DNA from 2 places in the Streptomyces sp. Je 1-369 genome. Region 2 is predicted to be linked to the other one. Evidence: riboswitches for the same ligand, from Rfam matches in the RefSeq annotation. Region 2 holds a riboswitch; the other holds the start of a gene.

What was found. A riboswitch is a leader RNA that binds a small molecule or an ion and turns the genes downstream of it on or off. The one in region 2 is predicted to bind cobalamin.
Region 1: it holds a riboswitch for cobalamin, as region 2 does, so the genes downstream of both, NOO62_RS02295 (energy-coupling factor ABC transporter permease) here and metE (5-methyltetrahydropteroyltriglutamate--homocysteine S-methyltransferase) in region 2, are expected to answer to the same signal.

The regions. Positions count from the first base shown of each region.
Region 1 covers NZ_CP101750.1:493,436-505,159, reverse strand. The annotation lists gene NOO62_RS02305 (MMPL family transporter) at 1-1,444, shown strand, start outside; gene NOO62_RS02300 (DUF3048 domain-containing protein) at 1,548-2,543, opposite strand; cobalamin riboswitch at 2,811-2,995, shown strand; gene NOO62_RS02295 (energy-coupling factor ABC transporter permease) at 3,025-3,744, shown strand; gene NOO62_RS02290 (energy-coupling factor ABC transporter substrate-binding protein) at 3,744-4,163, shown strand; gene cbiQ (cobalt ECF transporter T component CbiQ) at 4,170-4,919, shown strand; gene NOO62_RS02280 (energy-coupling factor ABC transporter ATP-binding protein) at 4,916-5,815, shown strand; gene NOO62_RS02275 (dienelactone hydrolase family protein) at 5,837-6,586, opposite strand; gene NOO62_RS02270 (endo alpha-1,4 polygalactosaminidase) at 7,701-8,558, opposite strand; gene NOO62_RS02265 (SGNH/GDSL hydrolase family protein) at 8,578-9,459, opposite strand; gene NOO62_RS02260 (hemerythrin domain-containing protein) at 9,689-10,180, opposite strand; gene NOO62_RS02255 (hypothetical protein) at 10,223-10,564, opposite strand; gene NOO62_RS02250 (LPFR motif small protein) at 10,790-10,918, shown strand; gene NOO62_RS02245 (DUF6131 family protein) at 11,034-11,189, opposite strand; gene NOO62_RS02240 (PRC-barrel domain-containing protein) at 11,230-11,577, opposite strand.
Region 2 covers NZ_CP101750.1:8,268,489-8,280,212, reverse strand. The annotation lists gene NOO62_RS36565 (LLM class flavin-dependent oxidoreductase) at 1-285, opposite strand, end outside; gene NOO62_RS36560 (GNAT family N-acetyltransferase) at 396-920, shown strand; gene NOO62_RS36555 (hypothetical protein) at 997-1,452, shown strand; gene NOO62_RS36550 (hypothetical protein) at 1,527-3,761, shown strand; gene NOO62_RS36545 (GNAT family N-acetyltransferase) at 3,745-4,536, opposite strand; gene NOO62_RS36540 (short-chain fatty acyl-CoA regulator family protein) at 4,644-6,119, opposite strand; gene aceA (isocitrate lyase) at 6,425-7,708, shown strand; partial or broken gene NOO62_RS36530 (malate synthase) at 7,836-8,756, shown strand; cobalamin riboswitch at 8,948-9,167, shown strand; gene metE (5-methyltetrahydropteroyltriglutamate--homocysteine S-methyltransferase) at 9,331-11,655, shown strand.

The DNA of each region.
Region 1 (11,724 bases), 7.8 Mb from region 2:
CGAGGGCCGCGAACCGGAGGAAGCCGCGGGCCGGGCCACCGGAACCGCGGGATCCGCCGTCGTCTTCGCCGGCCTCACCGTGGTCGTCGCCCTGTCGGGCCTCGCGATCGTCAACATCCCGATCCTCACCAAGATGGGTCTGGCCGCCGCGGCCACCGTCGTCATCGCCGTCCTCATCGCGCTCACCATGATCCCCGCGCTGCTCGGCTTCGCGGGCCGCAAGGTGCTGCGCCGCAAGGACCGCAAGAAGTCCGCGAGCGAACTGTCCGACCCGAACGCCAAGCCGAAGCTCGGCACCCGCTGGGCGCGCTTCGTCCTGCGCCACCCGCTCTCCGTGCTCCTGGTCGCCGTCGTCGGCCTCGGCGCCGTGGCAGTACCGGCCGCAAGCCTGGAGCTCGGTCTGCCCGACGAGGGCACGTCGGCGCCGGACACGACGCAGCGCAAGGCGTACGACATGCTGTCCCAGTCCTTCGGCGCCGGGTTCAACGGCCCGCTGATGATCACGGTCAGCAAGGACGCCGACGTCGCCGGCGCGGCCAAGACCGTCGGTGACTCCATCGCCAAGATCGACGGCGTCGTCGCCGTGACGCCCGCCCAGGCCAACAAGGCCGGCGACACCGCGATCCTGAACGTCATCCCCAAGACGGGCCCGAGCGACCACGAGACCGAGGAACTGGTCAAGTCGATCCGCTCGACCGCCGACGGCATCGGCGCCGACACCGGCTCCGAGATCCTGGTCACCGGCCAGACCGCGATGACCATCGACTTCTCGCAGACGCTCGACGACGCGCTCCTGCCCTACCTCGGCCTGGTCGTCGGACTCGCCTTCCTGCTCCTGATGCTGGTGTTCCGCTCCGTTCTGGTCCCGCTCAAGGCGGCGCTCGGCTTCCTGCTCTCGGTGGCAGCCGCGCTCGGCGCCGTGGTCGCGGTCTTCCAGTGGGGCTGGCTCGCCGACATCGTGGGCGTCGACCAGCCGGGCCCGATCATGAGCATGATGCCGATCTTCATGATCGGTGTGGTCTTCGGCCTGGCGATGGACTACGAGGTCTTCCTCGTGACCCGGATGCGCGAGGCGTACGTCCACGGGGCGCGCCCCGGCGAGTCGGTCGTGACCGGCTTCACCCACGGCGGACGGGTCGTGGCCGCGGCCGCGATCATCATGATCAGCGTCTTCTCCGGCTTCATCATGGAGAACGACGACATGATCAAGATGATGGGCTTCGGTCTCGCCATCGCCGTCCTCTTCGACGCCTTCGTGGTCCGCATGGCGATCGTGCCCGCCGTCCTCGCGCTGCTCGGCAAGTCCGCCTGGTGGCTGCCGCGCTGGCTGGACAAGGTGCTGCCGAACGTGGACGTGGAGGGCGAGAAGCTCCACAGGAACCTCGGCGACACCGGGACGCCCGACGCCGAGACGGACCGGGAGCTGGCCCCTGTGGGCCGCTGACACACCGCGGCACCCGCTGAGCGGGCCGGCCGGGACACCCCACACGTGGGGGAGTGCCCCGACCGGCCCGCTCGGTCGTTCCCGGAGGTTGTGGCGGAGGGGCTCAGCGGCGGTCCGCGTAGACCATCCAGACCTGGCCGGGCGCGAAGGGCATCGGCTCGCCGTTCGGCCGGGTGAACGTGGTGCCGCCGTCGGCCGTGGGACGCTGCCAGCGCGTCGCGTACCGCTTGCCGTCGCGCAGCACCGTCGCCCTGCCGCGGCCGACCGTCTCGATGTACGGCGTCGCCGCGCCGTTGACGTCCTTGAAGCGCGACGGACGCATGTTCACGTACTGGATCACGATGGTGCGGGCGCCGAGCTGCCGCCCCGACGTGCCGCGGGCCGGGGCGCCGTCGAAGGACGCGAGCCAGCGGCCCTGCCGCCGCGACCAGCGGAAGGTGTGGCTCGCGGCGGCGTACCTGACGGTCCGCGCGGCGGTGCGCGCGCCGCCCGCCGGAGCCGGGCCGAAGCGGAAGCCGACGTCGGCCGGGCGGTCGGCCCGCGGAGCCGAACGCAGCAGGGCCTCGGGGTGGACGAAGAGGTTGTGCGGGGCGGGCCGCCCGCCGTGCCGGAAGTACGCGCCGGGCACCCGGCCCTGCGAGCGTGCGTGCAGCGGCGAGTTCCGCAGCACCTTCTGCAGGGCGCTGCGCACCCCGGAGTACGCGAGGGCAGGACGCCCGAACTGGCGCAGGAGCTCGATGTCCGACTCGCGGGCACTGCGCACCGGTCCGACGGCCTTCGGAAGTTTGCTGGAGTACACGCCCATCAGGCGGCTCATGCCGCCCTCGACCTTCTCCACGTAGACGAGGTCCGCCCGGTCGAGACCGGTGTGTGGCCGGGCGTGGCGCGCGTTGTCGAACTTCACGGCGAGCACCGGGTTCTGCGGTGCCGACTGCCCGGTGAAGGGCGAGGTGGTCCGAGGGGCCGGGGTGTCCTCGGGGGAGTGGGCGCTCGCGTACGAGGGGGCTCCCACGGTGAGCGAGGCCGTGGCGGCCAGCGCGAGCACTGTCGCGCCGATGCGAGTGCGACGGTCGGCCCGGACTCTCGATGCTGCCTTCAAGGCGTCTCCATTCGTGGCGGGGCGGCAGCCGCACACGTACCTCCCGCGCCGGTACGCCCAATCACGCCTGGGCCATCCACCGACACCCCGTCACTCTTTCCGGGGGCCGAACCGCGTGGCGCCGCACCGAATGGCGCCCCGGACGCGTACACCGGCACTTCCTCCGGCCCGTCACAGCCGCTGAACAGGGGCGTACGCGGTGGTATGCGCGCTCGCGCGTGCCACCGCCGCGACCCGCCCGCAAGTTGTCAGCACGTCTGATGCGCACTAATGTCACCACGCCTTGGTGAACGGGAAATCCGGTGTGATGCCGGTGCGGCCCTCGCCACTGTGATCGGGAAGTCCGGCTCCAGCCCTCGCGGCAGCCACTGGGTACGCACGTACCCGGGAAGGCGGAGTCCGGTCGGTACGACCCGTCAGCCAGGAGACCGGCCAAGGCGCGTTGTCCATCCACGAGGTGCTGGAGAGGGTCTGCCGAGCCATGCACATAGCCGAGGGTTTCCTCCCACCGGCGCACGCGATCGCCTGGGGCGTAGCGTCCGCGCCGTTCGTCGTCCACGGAGTCCGCTCCCTGACCCGTGAAGTCAAGGAACACCCGGAGAGCACGCTGCTCCTCGGCGCCTCCGGGGCCTTCACCTTTGTCCTTTCCGCCCTGAAGATCCCCTCCGTGACGGGCAGTTGCTCGCACCCGACGGGGACCGGGCTCGGGGCGATCCTGTTCCGCCCGCCGATCATGACGGTGCTCGGAACCATCACCCTGCTCTTCCAGGCGCTGCTGCTCGCCCACGGCGGGCTCACCACCCTGGGCGCCAACGTCTTCTCCATGGCGATCGTCGGGCCCTGGGCGGGCTACGCCGTCTACCGGCTCCTGAAGCGGTACGACGTGCCGCTCATGGTCGCCGTGTTCTTCGGCGCGTTCGTCGCCGACCTGTCCACGTACTGCGTCACCAGCGTCCAGCTGGCCCTGGCGTTCCCCGACCCCAGCAGCGGCTTCCTGGGCGCCCTGGGCAAGTTCGGCGGCATCTTCGCCGTCACGCAGATCCCGCTCGCGGTCAGCGAGGGCCTGCTCACCGTCCTGGTGATGCGGCTGCTCGTGCAGTCGAGCAAGGGCGAACTCACCCGCCTCGGCGTGCTCTTGCAGCGCAAGCAGCCGACCGAGACGACCAAGTCGACCGAGACGCAGACGGGGGCCAGCGCCTGATGAGCCGTAACGCGAAGATCAACACCCTGCTGCTCCTCATCGTGGCCGCACTCGCCGTGCTGCCCATCGCGCTCGGGCTCGGCGACGACGAGGAGGAGCCGTTCGCCGGGGCCGACGCCCAGGCCGAGACGGCGATCACCGAGATCGAGCCGGACTACGAGCCGTGGTTCTCGCCGCTGTACGAGCCCCCGTCCGGCGAGGTCGAGTCGGCGCTCTTCGCCCTCCAGGCGGCCCTCGGCGCGGGAGTCCTCGCCTACTACTTCGGGCTCCGCAAGGGCCGCAAGCAGGGCGCGGAGCTGGGCATTGAGCAGGGCGCGGAGCAGGCACGCGCGGAGCAGGCGCGCACGGAGCGCCGGGCCGAGCCCGCCGGGGATCCGGCCGACGCGGACAGAAGCCGGGCCGAGACCGAGCAGGTCTGATCCGGCGTGCTGCCCATCGACGCGGCGGCGCACAGCAGTCGCTGGCGCCGCCGGCACCCCGTGGACAAGGCCGTGCTCGGACTCGGCCTCACCGTCCTCGCCATCTCGCTGCCGCCCTGGCCGGGCGCCGCCCTGGTCCTGGCCGCCGCGCTCGTCCTGCTGCTCGGCCCCGCGGGTGTGCCGCCCCGCAAACTGTGGCGCGCCTACCGCGTGCCACTCGGCTTCTGCGTCACCGGCGCCCTCACCCTGCTCGTCCAAGTGGGCGGCCCCGACGGGTTCGTGACGTTCGCGGAGGGCGGTCCGGCGCGCGCCGGCGGACTGCTCCTGCGGACCTCAGCCGCCTCGCTCGGCGTGCTGCTCTTCGCCTTCACCACCCCGATGTCGGACCTGCTCCCGCGCCTGGTGAAGGCGGGCGTGCCCGCGCCGGTCGTGGACGTGGCACTCGTCACGTACCGGATGAGCTTCCTGCTCCTGGACTCCATGAGCCGCATCCGGCAGGCGCAGGCCGCGCGCCTCGGCCACACCACCCGCGCCGCCACCTGGCGCTCCCTCGCCGGTCTCGGCGCCACCGCGTTCGTACGCGCCTTCGACCGGGCGAGCCGCTTGCAAGCAGGCCTCGCCGGGCGCGGCTACGACGGCACCCTGCGCGTACTCGTGCCCGAGGCCCGCGTCTCGCGCCCCTTCATCGCCGCGGGCGCGGCACTTCTCGTGGGCCTGGTGGCCCTCACCCTCGTACTGGAAAGGTTCCTCCCATGAGCGAGCCGAGGGCTCTTCGCGAGCCGGACGCTCCCGCAGGACCGCACGCGTCCGTGGTCGCCCTCCACGCGGCGGCGTACGCGTACGAGGACGGGCCCACCGTCCTCAGCGGCCTGGACTTCGACGTCGTCGACGGGCGCGCGCTCGCCCTGCTCGGGCGCAACGGCAGCGGCAAGACCACCCTCATGCGCCTGCTCAGCGGCGGACTGCGCCCCGCCGAGGGGAGCCTGACCCTCGCGGGGACCCCGGTCACGTACGACCGCAAGGGCCTGACCCGGCTGCGCACCACCGTGCAGCTGGTCGTCCAGGACCCCGACGACCAGCTGTTCGCCGCATCGGTCGAGCAGGACGTGTCGTTCGGCCCGCTCAACCTCGGCCTGCCCGACCCGGAAGTCCGGGCACGGGTGGCCGAGGCGCTCGCCGCCCTCGACATCACCCCGCTCGCCGACCGGCCCACCCACCTGCTCTCCTACGGGCAGCGGAAGCGGACCGCGATCGCCGGAGCCGTCGCGATGCGCCCCCGCGTCCTCATCCTCGACGAGCCGACCGCCGGACTCGACCCCGACGGCCAGGAGCGCCTCCTCGACACCCTGCAAGGACTGCTGGACGCGGGCACGACCGTCGTCATGGCGACCCACGACGTGGACCTGGCCCTGCGCTGGGCCGACGACGCGGCGCTGCTCACTCCCTCCGGCGTACGGACAGGACCGGCGGCGGAGATGCTGGGGCGCCGCGACCTCCTCGCGCAGGCCGGGCTGCACCTGCCGTGGGGCATCGCGGTCGGCGAACTGCTGCGCGCCCACGGCCTGCCGACCGGCATGGGCGAAGGGCCGCGGACGGCCGAGGAGTTGGCGGCGCTGGTGGCGAGACCGGCGACCGCGGCGGACGAGGTCTGATGTCCCCCTGGCGGGTGGGGCTCAGACCTTCCTGAGAGTGCGGTCGAGCAGCGGCAGCAACCGTTCCCAGTGGCGTCGCAGACCCGCGGCGTCGAAGGCGTCCGTGTCGGCCATCGTGAAGCCGTGGGCGGTGCCCGCGTAGGTCTCGATGGTGTGGGTGACACCGGCCGCGTCGAAGGCCTTGCCGAGCTCGTCGATCGCCTCGGGCGTCAGGTCTCCTTCGGCGAGGCCGAGGTGGACCTCGGCGGTGAGGTCGTGGACGAGGCGGTGCGGGCTGTCCGGCGCGTCGGTGACCAGGAAGCCGGGGTGGAATCCGGCGACGGCGGCGACCAGGTCGGGGTGGGCGGTGGCGGTGCGCATCGCCAGGGAGGCGCCCAGGCAGTAGCCGACGGCGGCGACCGGTCCCGCGCCGACCTCGGGCCGCCCGGTGAGGAACGTGAGGTAGGCCTCCGCGTCGCGCAGGATCCGCTCGGTGGTGTGCGCCTTGACCAGGGGCATCGCCTCGGCGAAGACCGCGGGCCGCTCCTCCTCCCCGATGTGCTCGGGGAGTTCGAGCACCGGCGCGGGGCCGTGCCGGTAGTAGAGGTTGGGGACGAGCACGTGGTACCCGTGTCCGGCGAGCTCGACGGCCTTCTTCTCCAGCTCCGGCCGCAGACCGAACGCGTCCGGGTACATGAGCACGCCGGGATGCCGTTCGCCGCCCTCGGGAAAGGCGACGAAGGCGTCGGCCGGGCCGTCCGCGGTGGGTATCTGCAGTGTCTGGGTGGGCACGGCTTTCCTTCCGGTGGTGGTACAGGTCGAGGTCGAGATCGAGATCGAGGGGGAGCTCCGCGAAGGGCGGGTCCTCCGGATACAGCACGCTATGCGCTGCCCCGCGAACCCGTCACGGACGAGCGGCGTGACGGTGATCACCGAGCCGATGCCGAGAGCGAGCCAGTAGAGGCGCCCGTGACCGGCACGGTGCAGCAGCACGAACAACGTCCCGCCGCACAGCGCGCCCAGCGCCTCGCCGCCGGTCCAGCAGATCTGCCGGAGGTGGAAAACCTCCAGGCGGGACCCGACCGCGAGCCCGGCGAAGGCGGTACTGACGGTGGCGTGGAAGAACGGTTCGGCGAGCGTGAACAGGGCGACGGCCACGACGAGGGCGGGCCCGGCGGCCAGGCCGGAACCGAGCACCAGCATCGCGCCGCCGAAGCCCCACGCCGCCACGCCCACGAAGACGTACGACGGCACGCCCCGGCGCATCAGTCGCGTCATCACCGCGGTGGCGGGGGACTGCAACACCACGATGCCCACCGCGGGGGCGGCGAACAGTGCCGCCCGCAGTGACGCGGACGCCATCTCCTCGGCGAACAGCAGAACCAGGGAAGAGGCGAGCTGGGCGTACAGAAAGGTGACAGCGGTCGCGCGTCGCCTCCGTGATAGGTGGCCATGGCCAGGAAGGGCCCCACCGAGGCCGCGATGTTGATCGCGATCATCGTCGGCCGATACCGCCTGCCCGACAGGCGGCGGCTGATCAGCAGGATGCCCGACCCCGCCGGTCGCCGTGCGGCTCAGCACCAGTGCCAGGACCGGCAGCACGGTGTACAGGCCCAGGGAGACGAGCAGGTGGTGCGCGGACAACACGAGCGTGAGCCGCACAGGAGGACGGGCTTCGGACAAGGGCGGGCCGGAGGAGGTGCCTTCGGTCACTACGGTGGTCTCCCATGCGGGAAGCGCCCATCGCGGACCGAGCGGGCCGGCCGGTGGGCGGCGCGAAGTGGTCGGCATCGGGCGGGCAGGGTCGGGCGCACCGCTGGTACGCGGTGTCCACGAGCAACGCCTCCGTCACTTCGCCGGGATGACCACCCGGCACTCGGGCCATTCTCACCGCCGGCCCGGCTCCTCAGCAATGCCGGTACACGTATCCGTCCTCGCCCGCCGGGCGGACGTCACGGTCGCGCAGGGTGACGGACAGCTTCTTGCCCCAGGTGCGGCAGGCGGCGTCGAAGTCCTTCGTCACGTACTCGATGTCGAAGACCTTCCCGTCGTACGCGGACGTGAAGTCGGGGCACTCCTTGTAGTGGGCGCACTCCTCGGTCACCGCGAAGTCGAAGCCGATCCGCTCGCGCCGGTCCAGCAGGTCGGTGGTGTTCTTCTGCGCGATGGCCAGGCCCTGGTCGTGTGCGCGGCGGGCGAGGAGCTCGGCGAAGGCCGCCGCGTCATCGGTGGTGAGCAGGCCGTCGGAGCGTTCGTAGGAGTCGAGGTTGTCGGGCTCCACCGCGTCGAAGCCCGCCTCCGCGCAGCCGTCGATCCACTCCCCGACGATCTCGGCGAGCGCCTCGCGCTTCTTGGGGGTGGAGATGTCGAGGAGCGGCTCCTGCCAGTCCTCGTCGACGACCGTCCGACCCTTCTTGTCGCGGAGGACGAGATCGCCGTGCTCGCGCTCCCACCAGCGCGCCGCCTTCTTGCCGGGCTGGGCCTGGAAGGCGTTGACGTAGCAGATGTTGTAGAGGTCAGGGGCCGGGTCGGCGGTGCGGTCGCGTGAGACGGCGCGGACCTTCGACGGCGGCTTGTACGGGCCGCCCAGCTGGTAGTCGAAGGTCGCGTTCACGGGCGGCTGCCGCACGTCGTCCTTGCCGGATCCGGCGGATGTGCCGGATCCGGCGGTCGAGCATCCGACGAGCAGCGCGAGCAGCAGCGTGCCGCCCGTCCCGGCTCGTAGGATGCGATTCTTGCTGGTACGCCACTTTGTCCCGTTCACCCGACCATGATCGCAGAGGTCAGGACAGCTTCAGGGCCGCCGCCGTCTGCTTCGCCATGCCGGCCTCGCCGAGGGCGTTGGGGTGCACGGGAACGAAGTTCGTGCCGAAGAGCACCGGCTCGATCCACCGCTGCCCCGCCGGCCGGCACGCGTCGTGCGCCTCGGACACGGCGGCCATGTCGACGTACGCCGTGCCGGTCTCCGCCGCGGCCCGCTGCGCGGCGCCGTTCAAGTGCGCCTGGAGATCGCGCAGGTAGGGCACGTCGCCGTCGGCCAGGGGCATCTTGGCGAAGCAGCCCGGTACGGCCTTCGCGGGGGTGATCCACGGGTAGCCGAGGATCGCGACCTTCGCCTTCGGTGACTTCGCCCTGATCTGGTTCAGCGAGTTCTTGATCGCCGGGTAGGTCGTCGCGTCGATCTGGTCCTTGAACTTGTCGCCGTGGAGGTCCTTGCAGGGGCTGCCCTTGCCGCCCGAGAGGATGCCCGCGCTGCCGCAGGCGAGGATCGCGTTGATGAAGGTGCTGTTGTCGTTGCCGCCGATGGTGAGCGTCACCAGCTCCGTGTCGCTCTTCAGCGCGTCGAACTGCGGGGCGACGCCCGGGTACTGGGACGTGGTGAAGTGCTTGGTCTGCGCGCCGCCGCAGGTCACGTCGGTGAGGTGGGCGCCGAGGGAGGCGGCGAGCAGGTGCGGGTAGTTCAGCGAGGTGCGGGCGCACAGGAGCGGGGCCTTGGGGTCGAGGGGCAGCACGCCCGACCCGGCGCTGTAGCTGTCGCCGAGGGCGACGTAGCGCAGCGGGTCACTGGTGGCGGGTGCGGCGGCGGCCGGTCCGGCGCCGAGGCCGAGGGCGGCGATTCCCGTGACGGCGGCGAGGGCCGCCACTGTGCGCTGCGGTCTGGGCATACGCATGAGGGTGATCCTCCGGGGGAGAGGGCGTGGGGGTGGGTGGAGCTCGTGCAACGTAGTGCACGATCTTGCAACCCACTACGCGTGCGCGTGCGCATCCCCGCCCGGAGTCTTGGCACTTCGGTGACAACCACACGAACGGCCCGATGCCCATGGCGGGCACAGCGGGGTGTCGCTGTGCGCGCCATGGGCATCGGGCCGGTGCCGGATGCCGCGAAGGGCGGAGTCAGTTCTTCAGGACGCGGCGGATGTTGTCGGCGTTTCCGCAGTCCGCCGCAAGCTGCTTCTTCCGCTCCGCGAGGAAGGCGGCGCCGAGCTCCTCGCGCCGTTCCATGGCGACGTTCTCGCGGGCGCCGTTGAGGATGGTGCGCTCTTCTTCGTCCGCGTGGTGGTTGACCGCCTCGACGAGCTTCTCCAGCTTCTCGTCCCACTCGTCCGAGCCGACGTCCTCGACCTCCAGGAGGGCGAGCAGCGCCTTGTTGCCCTCCTCGTGCTCCTCCTCGCCGTGCTCGACCTCTTCGTCGTCGATGTTCTTGAACCGGCGGAGCGCCGGGTAGACCTCCGCCTCCTCGGCCAGGGCGTGGGCGATGAGCAGGTCGGCGAACTCGCTCAGCGCGGCTGCCCGGTCGGCCTCCACGCTGCGCATCTTGCGGAAGAGGTCCTCCATCGTCCGGTGGTCCTGGAGGATCAGTTCGACGACGTCCTTCGTTGGGGCCATCGGGGTCTGCCTTTCTTCTTCGAAATCCGCGGTTACCGGGTGTTACGGGAGCCGTGTACCCCGCACGAGCCGTTCGATGAGCCGTTCCACCTCGTCGGCGCTGAGGTGGAGGAGCAGCGCGTCCTCGGGTGCACCGGGGGCGGCGGGGGCGATGACGAGCCGTACGTGCTCGCCGGGCGGATCCGGGGGCGGGGCGGTGAAGGACGGTGGGAGTGAGGTCCGCCAGGAGATCAACGCGTCGCGCAGGCGGCCGTGTGCCGAGGAGGTGTCGCGCGCGGCCCAGCGCGTGGTGACTGCGTCGAGGCCGTCACCGTGCGGGGCGGAATCGTCGAGGCCGTCACCATGCGGAGTGGAGTCGTCCGTGCGCGCCGTGCTGTTGCCCATGGGGGTCATCCTGGCCACCCCCTGGACCGTCCGCCTCCGGTCGGATGCAGAGGGAGTAGTGGGGGTGCGGGGCACACGGCCCGTGTGGAGTCGCACCGGGCTCTGCGTAGTCACACGGGTGTTTGTTTTTCCCGGACCTCGCGGGGCAACCGAGGGGAGCAAGGCTGTGCGGAGACCGCACAGCGTAAGACAGCTATTGAGCCAGCGCTCTTTGGAGGCCCGATCATGCTGAAGGCCATTGCAGACGTTCTCCGAGCCATTGGCGGAGCCATCGCCACGGTGGTCACTCTGCCGTTCCGTGCGGTCGCACGACTCTTCGGCGGTGCTTCGGACACGGCCCACGGTCACCACTGAACGTAAGCTGCAAAAAAACTGCTTCATAAAAAAGCATGGGAAGGGGGCCCGGGCTACCAGCCCGGGCCCCCTTCCCATGTTCCTTTTCCCGCTGCTGCGTATCTACCGCGCCCGGTTACCAGTAGTGCTTTCGGCCGCCGACCGAGTGTCCGACAGCACCGAGGACCCAAAGAACCGCACCGATGACAAGAAGTGCGACGCCGATGGTCCAAAGGATGGAAACACCGGTCAGCAGACCGATGACGAGCAGAATGAGACCGAGTGCGATCATGGATCCTCCAACCCTCGGAACGATTAAAGTGTACGCCTGATCAGTGACCGGAGCCGTAATAGCCGCCGAGCTGATCGCGGTAGGCCGGGTCGCCGAGGTGCTTTTCCTTGTCGAACTCGGGAGCGTTCTTGATCTGCTCCTTCGTGAGCGAGACCAGGATTCGCCGCTCCTCGTTGTCGATGGCCGTCACGGTGCTGGCGGGGAGGAGGACCTCCTTGCCGAAGATCCATACACCGGTGTCGACGACGATGTACTGGTTGGCGACCTCGTCGGAGTGCTTGTCGACCTTGCCGATATGGCCGTCCGCCGCCTCGACCTTGTAACCGGTCAGGTCGCTGTCGGGACCGTGCCCGGCGGTCGGAACGTAGCTCCACATTTCGTTGTTCATTCAGGACTCCTTGATCGACACCTGAAGCGCAGGATGATTAATATCGGAGGGAGTCACAATGATCAACCGCTCCTGAACTCCGGGTGTCCTGCGGAAGCGCCGTCAAACCTTCGGGGCGAAATAAAAAAGCCCGCCCCCGTCCGGACC
Region 2 (11,724 bases):
GTGTCCGACGCCGAGCATGGCGCGGTCGGGGAAGAGGCGGTGCAGCGTGGCCGCCTCCATGGTGGCGAGGGCGACGTTCCGCAGCGGCACGGGCAGGAGTCCCACCCCCACGCGCAGCCGCTCGGACCAGGCGAGGGCGGCGGACGCGGCGGCGATGCCGCTCTCCAGGAAGCAGTCCTCCCAGAGCCACAGCTCGTCGAGTCCCGCGTCGTCGGCGGTGCGCACCATGGCGCGCAGGCGCTCGGGGGGAAGTTGGGGGCGGAAGACCACGCCGAGAGTCGTCATGGCGCCTTCCTATCCCGGTCCGTCGCCCGCGCTCAACAGGGAATCGCTCTCCTCGTCACTCGCACGGTAAGGGTTGTGGTGTACAAGACCCTTACTGGACGGTGATGGGCATGAACCGGACCGACGGACAACAACTCACCGTGCCCAGCCGAGGCGTTACCCACGTGCGCCGGGCCGTGGCGGCGGACGTTCCCGAACTCGTACGCCTGCGGTCGCTGCTCTTCGCGACCCGCGACGGGGAGTACTTCAAGCCCGCGTCGGTCGAGGACGACTGGCGCCACAACCTCGCCTCGGTGCTGAGGGAACAGCTGACGTCCGACGCCACGCGCATCCTCGTCGTGGACGGCGCGCACGGGCTCGCGGCCTGCGGAATCGGCACCGTCGAGCAGTGGTTCCCCGGCCCGCACAGCGTCTCCGGCCGGGTCGGCCACGTGATCGGCGTGGTCACGGACCCCGCGTACCGGCGGCGCGGGCACAGCCGGGCCATCATGCGGGAGCTGCTCGACTGGTTCCGTACGCAGGACGTCTCCCGCGTCGACCTGTACGCCTCCGCGGACGGCGAGCCGCTGTACCGGGACCTCGGCTTCGTCGACCACCCCGACCCCGCGCTGTACTGGCGCCCAGCACAACGCTGAGCCGCGCGGGCCCAGTTGCCCGAAGAGATCCCGGACTTCGCCCCTCCGCAGCATCATGGGAGCAGGCGAAACGGGGGTGCCGACACGGCTGTTCGCTTCGGTTCAGGTGGCGACCGGGTACCGGCGTGGGCTCACCGCCGTCCTCTTCTACTTCGGCTGGGCGAGCACGGACGGCGAGACCAAGGCGCTCGGGCTGCGCGACACCGTGTTCCACCTCTCCACCAGCGACTACCTGTTGCGCACCGTCGGAGCGCTCTACCTCCCCGCGTGGCTCGCCGCAGGTGTCGCGCTCGGCACGCCCGGGCTGCTCCGCTGGACCGCGGGCGAACCGGAGCGGCTGGCCCGTGCGGTCCGTGTGCTGCGGGTTCGCCTGGGCCGTCCCGCTCGCCCTCGTACCGCTGTATCCGCTCAGTCCCTGGCTGTTCGACCTGCTGCTGCCGCTCACGGCGATCGGCGGTTCGCGCTCAACGCGTACGCCCGCACGCGCGAACGCAGGGACCTGCGGCTGTGGGGGATCACCCTCTTCAACTGAGAGGTCCGGTGCCGAGGGGCCGGTGCCGAGGGGCCGGTGTGGCGCCGCGCCGCGGGCCGGAGGATGATCGTTTCGTGAGTGGCAGCGACGCGGGGAGCACGGGCGCTACCGCGGCGACGCCCCCGCGGCAGCGGTGGCGGCGGCCGGCGTCCTGGCTGCGGCCCGTGGCCTGGGGCGTGCTGGCCCTGTCCACCGTCGTCCTCGTCCTCGCCGGATGCGCCCGCGCGACCGTCCTGAACCGTGTCTTCTACCAGGCCGTGCTGGACGAGCAGGGCGCGTACGAGCGGCTGTACGACGAAGTGCTCGTCGACCCCGCGACGGCACGCGTCACCCGTGAGCTCCTCGGCCGCCTGCCGGTGCCCGAGGCACAGGTGACGGCGAACCTGAAGAACGTGCTGCCGCCCGCCACCCTGCGCACCCTGGTGGACGAGCAGATCGGTCACGCCGTGGCGTACCTGCGCGGGCAGGAGCCGCGCCTGCGCCTCTCCGTCGATCTGCGGCCCGTCCTGACGAACATCGGCAGCTTCGCCGAGATCTACCTCGGTGACCTGGTCGCCTCCACGCAGGGCCGCGCATCGCCCGACTTCGCCGCGTTCACGCGGGAGCTGACGGCCGCTCTGGACGACATCTCCCGTGGCCACCGGCCCGACAACCTCCCCGAGCTGCGCCTGGCGCCGACCGCCGCACGGCAGGCGGCGGAGTGGCTCATGGGCGCCGTCCCCGAGGACCGGCGGGCAGCCCTGCGCCCCGAGGTGGAGGCGTCGCTCGGCACCGGAGACGTGGCGTCGGCGCTGGCCGCCGTGGGACCGTACGCGCTCGGCGACCGGGTGCCCGGCGCCGCCGCCGACCTGTCGACGCTCACGGACGACGGCCGCTGGAACGCCGTACCGGACCTGAAGGCCGCGGGTGTCGACCTGGGAGCGGCCGAGCAGGCCCGGTACTTCACCAGGCTGGCGCTGGGGTGGGTCCAGGGCATCGCGGGCGTGCTCGCTCTCGCGTCGGGCTGCGTGCTGGCCTTCACCGGCTCCGCGTCCTGGGCGGTGCGGGTGCGCCGCGTGGGCACGGCGCCGGCTGTGGGAGGTGCGCTGTCGGTGGTGGTCCTCGCGGTGGCGCGGTGGCGGGTCGGGGAGCTGATGGCCCGTCCGCCTTCGAGCTGGCCGCCCTCGGTCGGCAAGCTACTCGACGACGTCCAGCACGGTGCCGCCGACGCCCTCGTCTCGGTGGGGCTGATCACGTCGGCGCTCCCGCTGCTCGCGGGGCTGGCTCTGGCCGGGGCGCCGTGGGCGTACGAGAAGGTGGTGGCGCGGCGCGGGGCGCGGCTGACGGGACGGCGGCGGAGCGCGGTCCTCGGTACGGCGGGCGGCGTCCTCGTGGCCGTCGCGATGGTGGGCGCGGTGCTGGCTCCTCTCGCGGCGGGCAAGGACGCCCGCGAGCTGTGCCTGGGCTCGGAGTCGCTCTGCGACAGGCCGTACGACCAGGCCGCCTTCCTGGCCACGCACAACGCGATGTCGACGACCGCCGACCGGTTCATCGGCCCGCTCCAGGACCCGGACATCGTCGCGCAGTTGGACGCCGGAGCCCGCGGCCTCCTGATCGACACCCAGACGTGGGAGACCCCCGAGGAGGTGTCCGAACGGCTTCGGGAAGCGGACTTCCCGCCCGACATGAAGCAGCAGATCACCCGCCTGGCGGAGCGCGCCAACCCGCCGCGCCCCGGCATGTGGCTCTGCCACGCGGTGTGCAGGGCCGGGGCGATCCCCCTGGTGGAGACGCTGCGCACGATCGGCACCTGGCTCGACGAGCACCCCGGTGAACTGGTCACCCTGATCGTCCAGGACGCCATCGACGGCGAACAGACGCGGGACGCGTTCCACGAGGCGGGGCTGGACCGGCTGCTGTTCACACCGGACTCCGACCCCGACCGCCCCTGGCCCACCCTGGGCGAAATGATCGACAAAGGGCGCCGCCTCGTGGTCTTCGCCGAAGAGGCCGACGGTCCCGCGCCCTGGTACCGCAACTTCTACCGGTACGGCATGGAGACCCCGTTCGCGTACACCGCACCGGACCAGATGAACTGCGTCCCGCACCGCGGCGGCACCGGCAAGCGGCTGTTCCTGCTGAACCACTTCATCACCGACATGGGCGGCAGCCGTCTCGACGCCGCCGTCGTCAACAAACGCGACTTCATCCTGGAACGGGTGCGTCGCTGCGAGAAGGAGCGCGGCAGGCCGGTCAATTTCGTCGCCGTCGACTTCGCGACGATCGGCGATGCGCTGGGCGCGGTCGACACGCTCAACCGGAGGCGTTGATCCGCGACTCTGCGCGCAGCAGGGCGTGTTCGGTGAACCGGCCGCAGGAGCGGAAGCCGAGACGGCGGTAGACGGGCTCGCCCTCGGCCGACGCCTGGAGAACGGCCAGGGAGTGGCCCAGGCGGCGGGCGGTGTGGAGCGCGGCGAGGGTGATCGCGCCGCCGTAGCCGCGTCCTCGGTGCGCGGTCAGGGTGCTGATGTTGTAGATCCCGGCGACGCCCGCGTACGCGAACACCTCGGCGGAGCAGACCGCTTCGTCCGCCACGTAGCCGACGAGGTGGCGGGCCGAGCAGTCCGGGGCGAGTGCCTGTGGGGCGGCGCGGGCGTAGAAGCGGCGTACCGTCTCGGCGGGCGGGGTCCAGTTCGCGGCGAGGACCGTGGCGTAGTCGGCGAGTTGCCGGGGTGTCGTCACGGGCCGGATGCCCAGGCGCGGCACGGAAGGCAGCGGCGGGAGCTCGTCCAGGTGCGCCCACATCGCCGTCTCCCGTTCCGAAGCGGGCAGTCCGGCGGCCGTCAGGCGGGCCGACAGATCCGGCGGTGCCGATGCGGGACCGACCCACCAGGAGAAGGGGCGACCCGTCGCGACCAGCGCCCGTGCGGTGACGGCGACGCGCGCCGGGGCGGTCTCGGCGGTGAAGCGGGCCAGGGCGACGACGTTGAACGTGTCGTCGTCGAGGCCGCTGTCGGCGATCACGAGGTCGTCGGTCGCCACGACGGTCGCCCCCGGCAGGCCCCGGTGGAGGTGGCAGGCGTGCTCGGCCAGGTTCCGTTCCATCCTGTCGAGCGGGTCGGCGCGGTCGGCCTGCTCCAGAGGCGGCGCGTCGTCGCGGCGATCGTCGGTCATACTTCCGTAGCTTGCCGCGCCACGGCGCGGCTCGCCGCTCAATTCGGGGCGTCGGTCACCGGGTAGGGCACGAACGTGCTGCTGTTCTGGTCGATGCGCAGGGGGCGGCCCAGCGGCGGTGCGGCTCGTTGGGGGCAGTCGAGGCGTTCGCAGACGCGGCAGCCCATCCCAATGGGGGTGGCGGCCGCCGCAGTGGAGAGGTCGAGTCCGTCGGAGTAGACGAGGCGGTGGGCGTGGCGGATCTCGCAGCCGAGGCCGATGGCGAAGGTCTTGCCCGGTTCGCCCCAGCCGCCGCGGTGCCGGGTGATGGCGCGGGCGGTCCACAAGTAGCGCTGCCCGTCGGGCATTTCGGCGATCTGTACGTGGATGCGGCCGGGCGCGGCGAAGGCCTCGTACACGTTCCAGAGCGGGCAGGTGCCACCGGTGCGTGAGAAGTGGAAGCCCGTGGCGGACTGGCGCTTGGAGAGGTTGCCCGCCCGGTCTACCCGGACGAAGGAGAAGGGCACGCCCCGCAGGCGCGGGCGTTGGAGGGTGCTGAGCCGGTGGCAGACGGTTTCGTAGCCGAGGCCGTAGCGGTCGGTGAGCCGTTCGATGTCGTACCGGACCTCTTCGGCCGCCGCGTGGAAGGCGCGGTACGGCAGGACGAGTGCGGCGGCGAAGTAGTGGGCGATGCCGATGCGGGCGAGGGCGTGGGTCGGCGTGCCGGGCGTGAAGTCGTCGGCGGCCTGGCGGTCGAGTACGTCGCCGTGTTCGAGGAGCGCGAGCTGGGTGGCCATGCGGAAGGCGCGCTGGCCGGGGCGCAGACGGCTGGAGAGGTGGAGGGTGCGGGTCGTTTCGTCGTAGTGGTGCAGGCGGTCGCCGGTCCCGGCGGTCGGGCGGTCGCTGGGCCCGGCGGTCAGGCGGTCACCGGCCCCGGCCCCGGCCCCGGCCCCGGCGGTCAGGCGTACGCCGTGGGCGTCGGTGAGCCGTGCGGTCAGGGCGCGCGTGACCTCGCCGGGCCGGATGCCCAGCTCCTCGGCGAGATGCTCGGCGGCGATGTCGGTGTCGTGGAGGTAGTTCCTGCGGCGGTAGAAGAAGTCGCGGATCTCGTCGTGGGGTGAGCGGGGCAGGTCGGGGGCCGCGCCGTCGCGGCCGTCCGCGGCTTCCGCGAGGCGTTCGGACAGGAGCTGGCCGCGGCGGCCGAGGTCCAGCAGGACCTGCGCGACCGCGGGCATGCGCGAGGCGAGCTCGGCGAGGTCGGAAGGGGAGACACGGGCTTCGGTGATCTCGCCGACCAGCGCCTCCCTCAGGTCCGCCACGAGCCGGGTCGTGTCCCGCTCGGAGAAGAAGCCCGGGTCCACGCCGAAGGTCTCGGTCAGCCGGAGCAGAACGGGCACGGTGAGGGGGCGGGAGTCGTGCTCCATCTGGTTGAGGTAGCTCGGCGAGATGGCCAGGGTGCGGGCGAGCTCGGCCTGGCTCATCCGGCGCTCCTCGCGCAGCCGCCGCAGTCGCGCGCCCGCGTACGTCTTGCTCACCGTGTGCTCCTCCGTGCTCCATCGTGCCCCGCGCGCATGCTCCAGCACGGTGACGGGTGGGCGTCAGCGTACGGGAACCGCCCTGCCGCGAACCCTTCGCAACCTTGGCAGTTCCCCGCCCGAAGATTCGCAGAAGTTGGCACGCGTCCACGATTGATGGCACTGCGTGCCAGTGCCATCGTCTGCAGTGCGGCCGCAACACGCAGTGCATCCAGTCAGACCAGTGACACCCCGTGCCAGCACAGCCCGCGCGGCGACGGGGCATTGGCAGACGACACCCGGACGTCAAGGAGACGGTGACAGCAATGGCAGACGCGAGGAAGCACGCGGCCGAAGAGCTCGCACGGCGCTGGGCCACCGACCCCCGGTGGCAGGGCATCGACCGCACGTACAGCGCCGACGACGTCGTCCGGCTCGCCGGCAGCGTCCGCGAGGAGCACACCCTGGCGCGCCGCGGCGCGGAGCGGCTGTGGCGGCAGCTGCACGACCTGGACTACGTCCACGCGCTGGGCGCGCTGACCGGTGGACAGGCGGTGCAGCAGGTCAAGGCCGGTCTCCAGGCCGTCTACCTGTCCGGCTGGCAGGTCGCGGCCGACGCCAACCAGGCCGGTCACACCTACCCGGACCAGAGCCTGTACCCCGCCAACTCCGTTCCCCAGGTGGTGCGTCGCATCAACAACGCGCTGCTGCGCGCCGACCAGATCGCCACGAGCGAGGGCGACGGGGACGTGACGGACTGGCTCGCGCCGGTCGTCGCCGACGCGGAGGCGGGCTTCGGCGGCCCGCTCAACGCCTTCGAGCTGACCAAAGCCATGATCGCGGCGGGTGCGGCGGGCATCCACTATGAGGACCAGCTCGCCTCCGAGAAGAAGTGCGGTCATCTCGGCGGCAAGGTGCTCGTGCCGACCGGCCAGCACATCCGTACCCTCAACGCGGCCCGGCTCGCCGCGGACATCGCCGACGTGCCGACCCTGATCGTGGCCCGCACGGACGCGCTCGCCGCCAACCTCCTCACCAGCGACGTCGACGAGCGCGACGCGGAGTTCGTGACGGGCGAGCGGACGGCGGAGGGCTTCTACCGGGTCAGGAACGGCATGGCCCCGGTGATCGCGCGCGGCCTCGCCTACGCCCCGTACGCCGATCTCATCTGGGTGGAGACCAGCACGCCGGACCTGGCGCAGGCCCGCGAGTTCGCCGAGGCGATCCACGCCGAGCACCCGGACCAGATGCTGGCCTACAACTGCTCGCCGTCCTTCAACTGGAAGGCCGCCCTCGACGACGACGAGATCGCCAAGTTCCAGCGCGAGCTGGGCGCGTTGGGCTACAAGTTCCAGTTCATCACCCTGGCCGGTTTCCACTCCCTCAACCACGGCATGTTCGACCTGGCACGCGGCTACGCGGACCACGGCATGACCGCGTACGTCGACCTCCAGGAGCGGGAGTTCGCGGCGCAGGAACACGGTTTCACCGCGGTCAGGCACCAGCGCGAGGTCGGTACCGGCTACTTCGACCTCGTGTCGACCGCGGTCAACCCCGCCTCCTCCACGACCGCGCTGGCGGGCTCCACGGAGGCGGAGCAGTTCCACTAGGTCTCCGCCGAGGGCAACACCCCGTGCCGACGCGGGGCGTGAGGTCGGCCGACCCGCCGTCCCCCGCGCCCCGCCTCCCCTCCTCCGCTCACCCCCTCCGCTCTCCCTCCCGCCCCAGGAGACCCCCATGCCCGCCAACACCCTCACCCGCCCCATCCGCGTCCTCGCCCCACCCTCCCCGCCCGGACACCGCCACGACGAGATCCTCACCCCGGCCGCCCTGGACTTCGTCGGCCGACTGGCCGCCCTCTTCGGCGAGCGGCGCGATGAGCTGCTGAAGGAACGGCGCCGCCAGGCCCTGCGGCTCGCGGCGGGCACGCCGCTCGACTTCCCCCTCGTCACCTCCGCCGTGCGCGACGACCCGACCTGGCACGTCGCCCCTCCGGCCCCCGGCCTCACCGACCGCCGCGTGGAGATCACAGGTCCGCCGGACCGCCGTATGACGGTCAACGCGCTCAACTCGGGGGCGCGGGTGTGGATGGCCGACTTCGAGGACGCCACCTCTCCGACCTGGGACAACGTGATCGGCGGGCAGCTGAACCTGCTGGACGCCATCGAGCGGCGCATCGACTTCACCGCTCCCGAGGGCAAGGAGTACCGGCTCGCCGACCGCGACCGGCTCGCCACGATCGTGGTCCGCCCGCGCGGCTGGCACCTGTCCGAGGAGCACCTGGAGTACGACGGCGAGCCCGTGCCCGCCTCCCTCGTCGACTTCGGCCTGTACTTCTTCCACTGCGCGCGGCGCCAGATCGACGCGGGTCACGGCCCGTACTTCTACCTGCCCAAGCTGGAGAACCGCTACGAGGCACGCCTGTGGAACAACGTCTTCGTCGCCGCGCAGGAGCTTTTGGGCATCCCCCGCGGAACGGTCCGTGCCACCGTCCTCATCGAGACGATCACGGCCGCCGTGCAGATGGAGGAGATCCTCTTCGAGCTCCGCGAGCACAGTTCGGGGCTCAACGCCGGTCGCTGGGACTACCTGTTCAGCCTCATCAAGACCTTCGGGCACCGCACGGACTTCCTGCTGCGTGAGCGCACCCGACCGACCCGATGACCTGGGCTGAGGGGCCCGGAGGCGGCCGCCCGCCGAGGGGGCGGGCGGTCGTCCGCGCGGACGGGCGGGAGGCAGCGGAGTGTGCCGCCTTCCCGCCCGCCCCGTGTGCGAAGCACATCGCGCACGTGTTCCACCTCACCTTGCGATTGCCGGGCACGGCCCGGCTCGTCGGCGGACGGCGCCGTAAGGTGATCAGTGCAGCTGGTTCGCCCCGTCCGCCAGACGGGAGCGTCGCAAGAGGGAACCCGGTGGGAATCCGGGACTGCCCCGCAGCGGTGAGCGGGAACGACCGCCGTCACATGCACTGGGACCGACGAACGGTCCTGGGAAGCGACGGCCAGTAGGTGTCCTCCCCGGAGGACGTGCCCGCGAGTCCGAAGACCTGCCCGCTGTCCGTGCCCGAACCATTCGTGCGCGGATATCCCGGTGACCTCGTGGGCGGGTCGGCGAACACATCTGACGGACGGCCGCGCCCGACGCGCGTACCCGGGCCGTCCGGTGCGTCACCCCTTCGCGCTCTCGTCCCGTCGCCGGGATCTCAGGGATTCATCTCGCGAAGGAGATCTCCGTGACCACCAGGACCGCAGCCGCGGCAGCACGGGCCACCGTGTACGGCTACCCCCGCCAGGGCCCGAACCGTGAACTGAAGAAGGCCGTCGAGGGCTACTGGAAGGGCCGCGTCACCGCCGACGCCCTCCGCGCCGCCGCCGCCGACCTCCGCCGCGCCAACTGGCGCGAGCTCGCCGACGCCGGCATGGGCGAAGTCCCCACCGGCGACTTCTCGTACTACGACCACGTCCTGGACACCACCGTCATGGTGGGCGCGATCCCGGAGCGGCACCGCGCCGCGGCCGACGCGGACGCCCTCGACGGCTACTTCGCCATGGCGCGCGGCACGCAGGACGTGGCGCCGCTCGAGATGACGAAGTGGTTCGACACCAACTATCACTATCTGGTACCGGAGTTGGGTCCGGGCACGGTGTTCACCGCCGACTCGTCCAAGCAGGTGGCCGAGTTCAAGGAGGCCCGTGCGCTGGGGCTGACGGCGCGGCCCGTGCTCGTCGGGCCGGTCACGTACCTCCTGCTGGCCAAGCCCGCGCCCGGGGTCGCCGCCGACTTCGACCCGCTGACACTCCTCGACCGGCTGCTTCCCGTGTACGCGGAGGTCCTCGCCGACCTGCGCGCGGCGGGCGCCGAATGGATCCAGCTGGACGAGCCCGCCCTCGTCCAGGACCGCACGGCCGCCGACCTCAACGCGGCCGAGCGCGCCTACCGTGACCTCGGCGCCCTCACCGACCGGCCCAAGCTGCTCGTCGCGTCGTACTTCGACCGGCTCGGCGACGCACTCCCCGTACTCGCCAAGGCTCCGGTCGAGGGTCTCGCCCTCGACTTCACCGGGGCGGCCGCCGCCAACCTCGAAGCGCTGGCCTCCGTGGGCGGACTGCCCGGCAAGCGTCTGGTCGCCGGTGTCGTCAACGGCCGCAACATCTGGGTCAACGATATGGAGAAGTCCCTGGCCATCCTCGGCACCCTGCTCGGCCTCGCCGAGCGGGTCGACGTGGCCGCGTCCTGCTCCCTCCTCCACGTCCCCATCGACACGGGCCTCGAACGGGACATCGAGCCACAGATCCTGCGCTGGCTGGCCTTCGCCCGCCAGAAGACGGGCGAGATCGTGACGCTCGCCCGCGGCCTGGCCCGCGGCACCCACACGATCTCCACCCAACTCGCCGCGAACCGCGCCGACCTGGCCTCCCGGGCGGGCTCCCCCATCACCCGCGACCCGGCCGTCCGCGCCCGCACCGGCGCCGTCACGGACGCCGACGCACGGCGCTCCCAGCCGTATGCGGAGCGGGCCGCCGCCCAGCGCACCGCGCTCGGCCTGCCGCTGCTGCCGACGACGACCATCGGGTCGTTCCCGCAGACCGGTGAACTGCGCACGGCCCGCGCCGACCTGCGGGCCGGGCGGATCGACGGCGCCGGGTACGAGGAGCGCATCAAGGCCGAGATCCAGGAGGTGATCTCGTTCCAGGAGAAGACGGGCATCGACGTCCTGGTGCACGGCGAGCCCGAGCGCAACGACATGGTGCAGTACTTCGCCGAGCAGCTCACCGGCTACCTCGCCACGCAGCACGGCTGGGTCCAGTCGTACGGCACCCGCTATGTGCGCCCGCCGATCCTCGCCGGTGACATCTCCCGCCCCGAACCGATGACGGTGCGCTGGACGACGTACGCGCAGTCCCTGACCGGCCGTCCCGTCAAGGGCATGCTCACCGGCCCGGTCACCATGCTCGCCTGGTCCTTCGTCCGTGACGACCAGCCGCTCGGCGACACCGCACGCCAGGTCGCCCTCGCCTTGCGCGACGAGGTCGACGACCTGGAGGCGGCGGGCACTTCGGTCATCCAGGTCGACGAGCCCGCCCTGCGCGAGACGCTGCCCCTGCGCGCCGCCGACCACCCCGCCTATCTGGCCTGGGCCACCGAGTCCTTCCGCCTCACCACGAGCGGGGTACGGCCGGACACCCAGATCCACACCCACATGTGCTACGCGGAGTTCGGCGACATCGTCCAGGCCATCGACGACCTCGACGCCGACGTCATCAGCCTGGAGGCCGCCCGCTCCCACATGCAGGTCGCCCGCGAGCTCGCCGCCCACGGCTATCCGCGCGAGGCGGGCCCCGGCGTGTACGACATCCACTCGCCGCGCGTCCCCGGCGCCGAGGAGGCCGCCGCCCTGCTGCGCGAGGGACTCGAAGCGATCCCCGCCGAACGGCTCTGGGTCAACCCCGACTGCGGTCTGAAGACGCGTGGTTGGCCGGAGACCCGCTCCTCGCTGGAGAACCTGGTCGCGGCGGCCAGGACGGTCCGCGAGGAAATCGGGACGAGCACGTCCTGACGCGTGTGACGAGCACGCCCGTACGGGTGTGATGAGCACGTCCTGACGGGTGTGTGCGGCGCTGCGGTT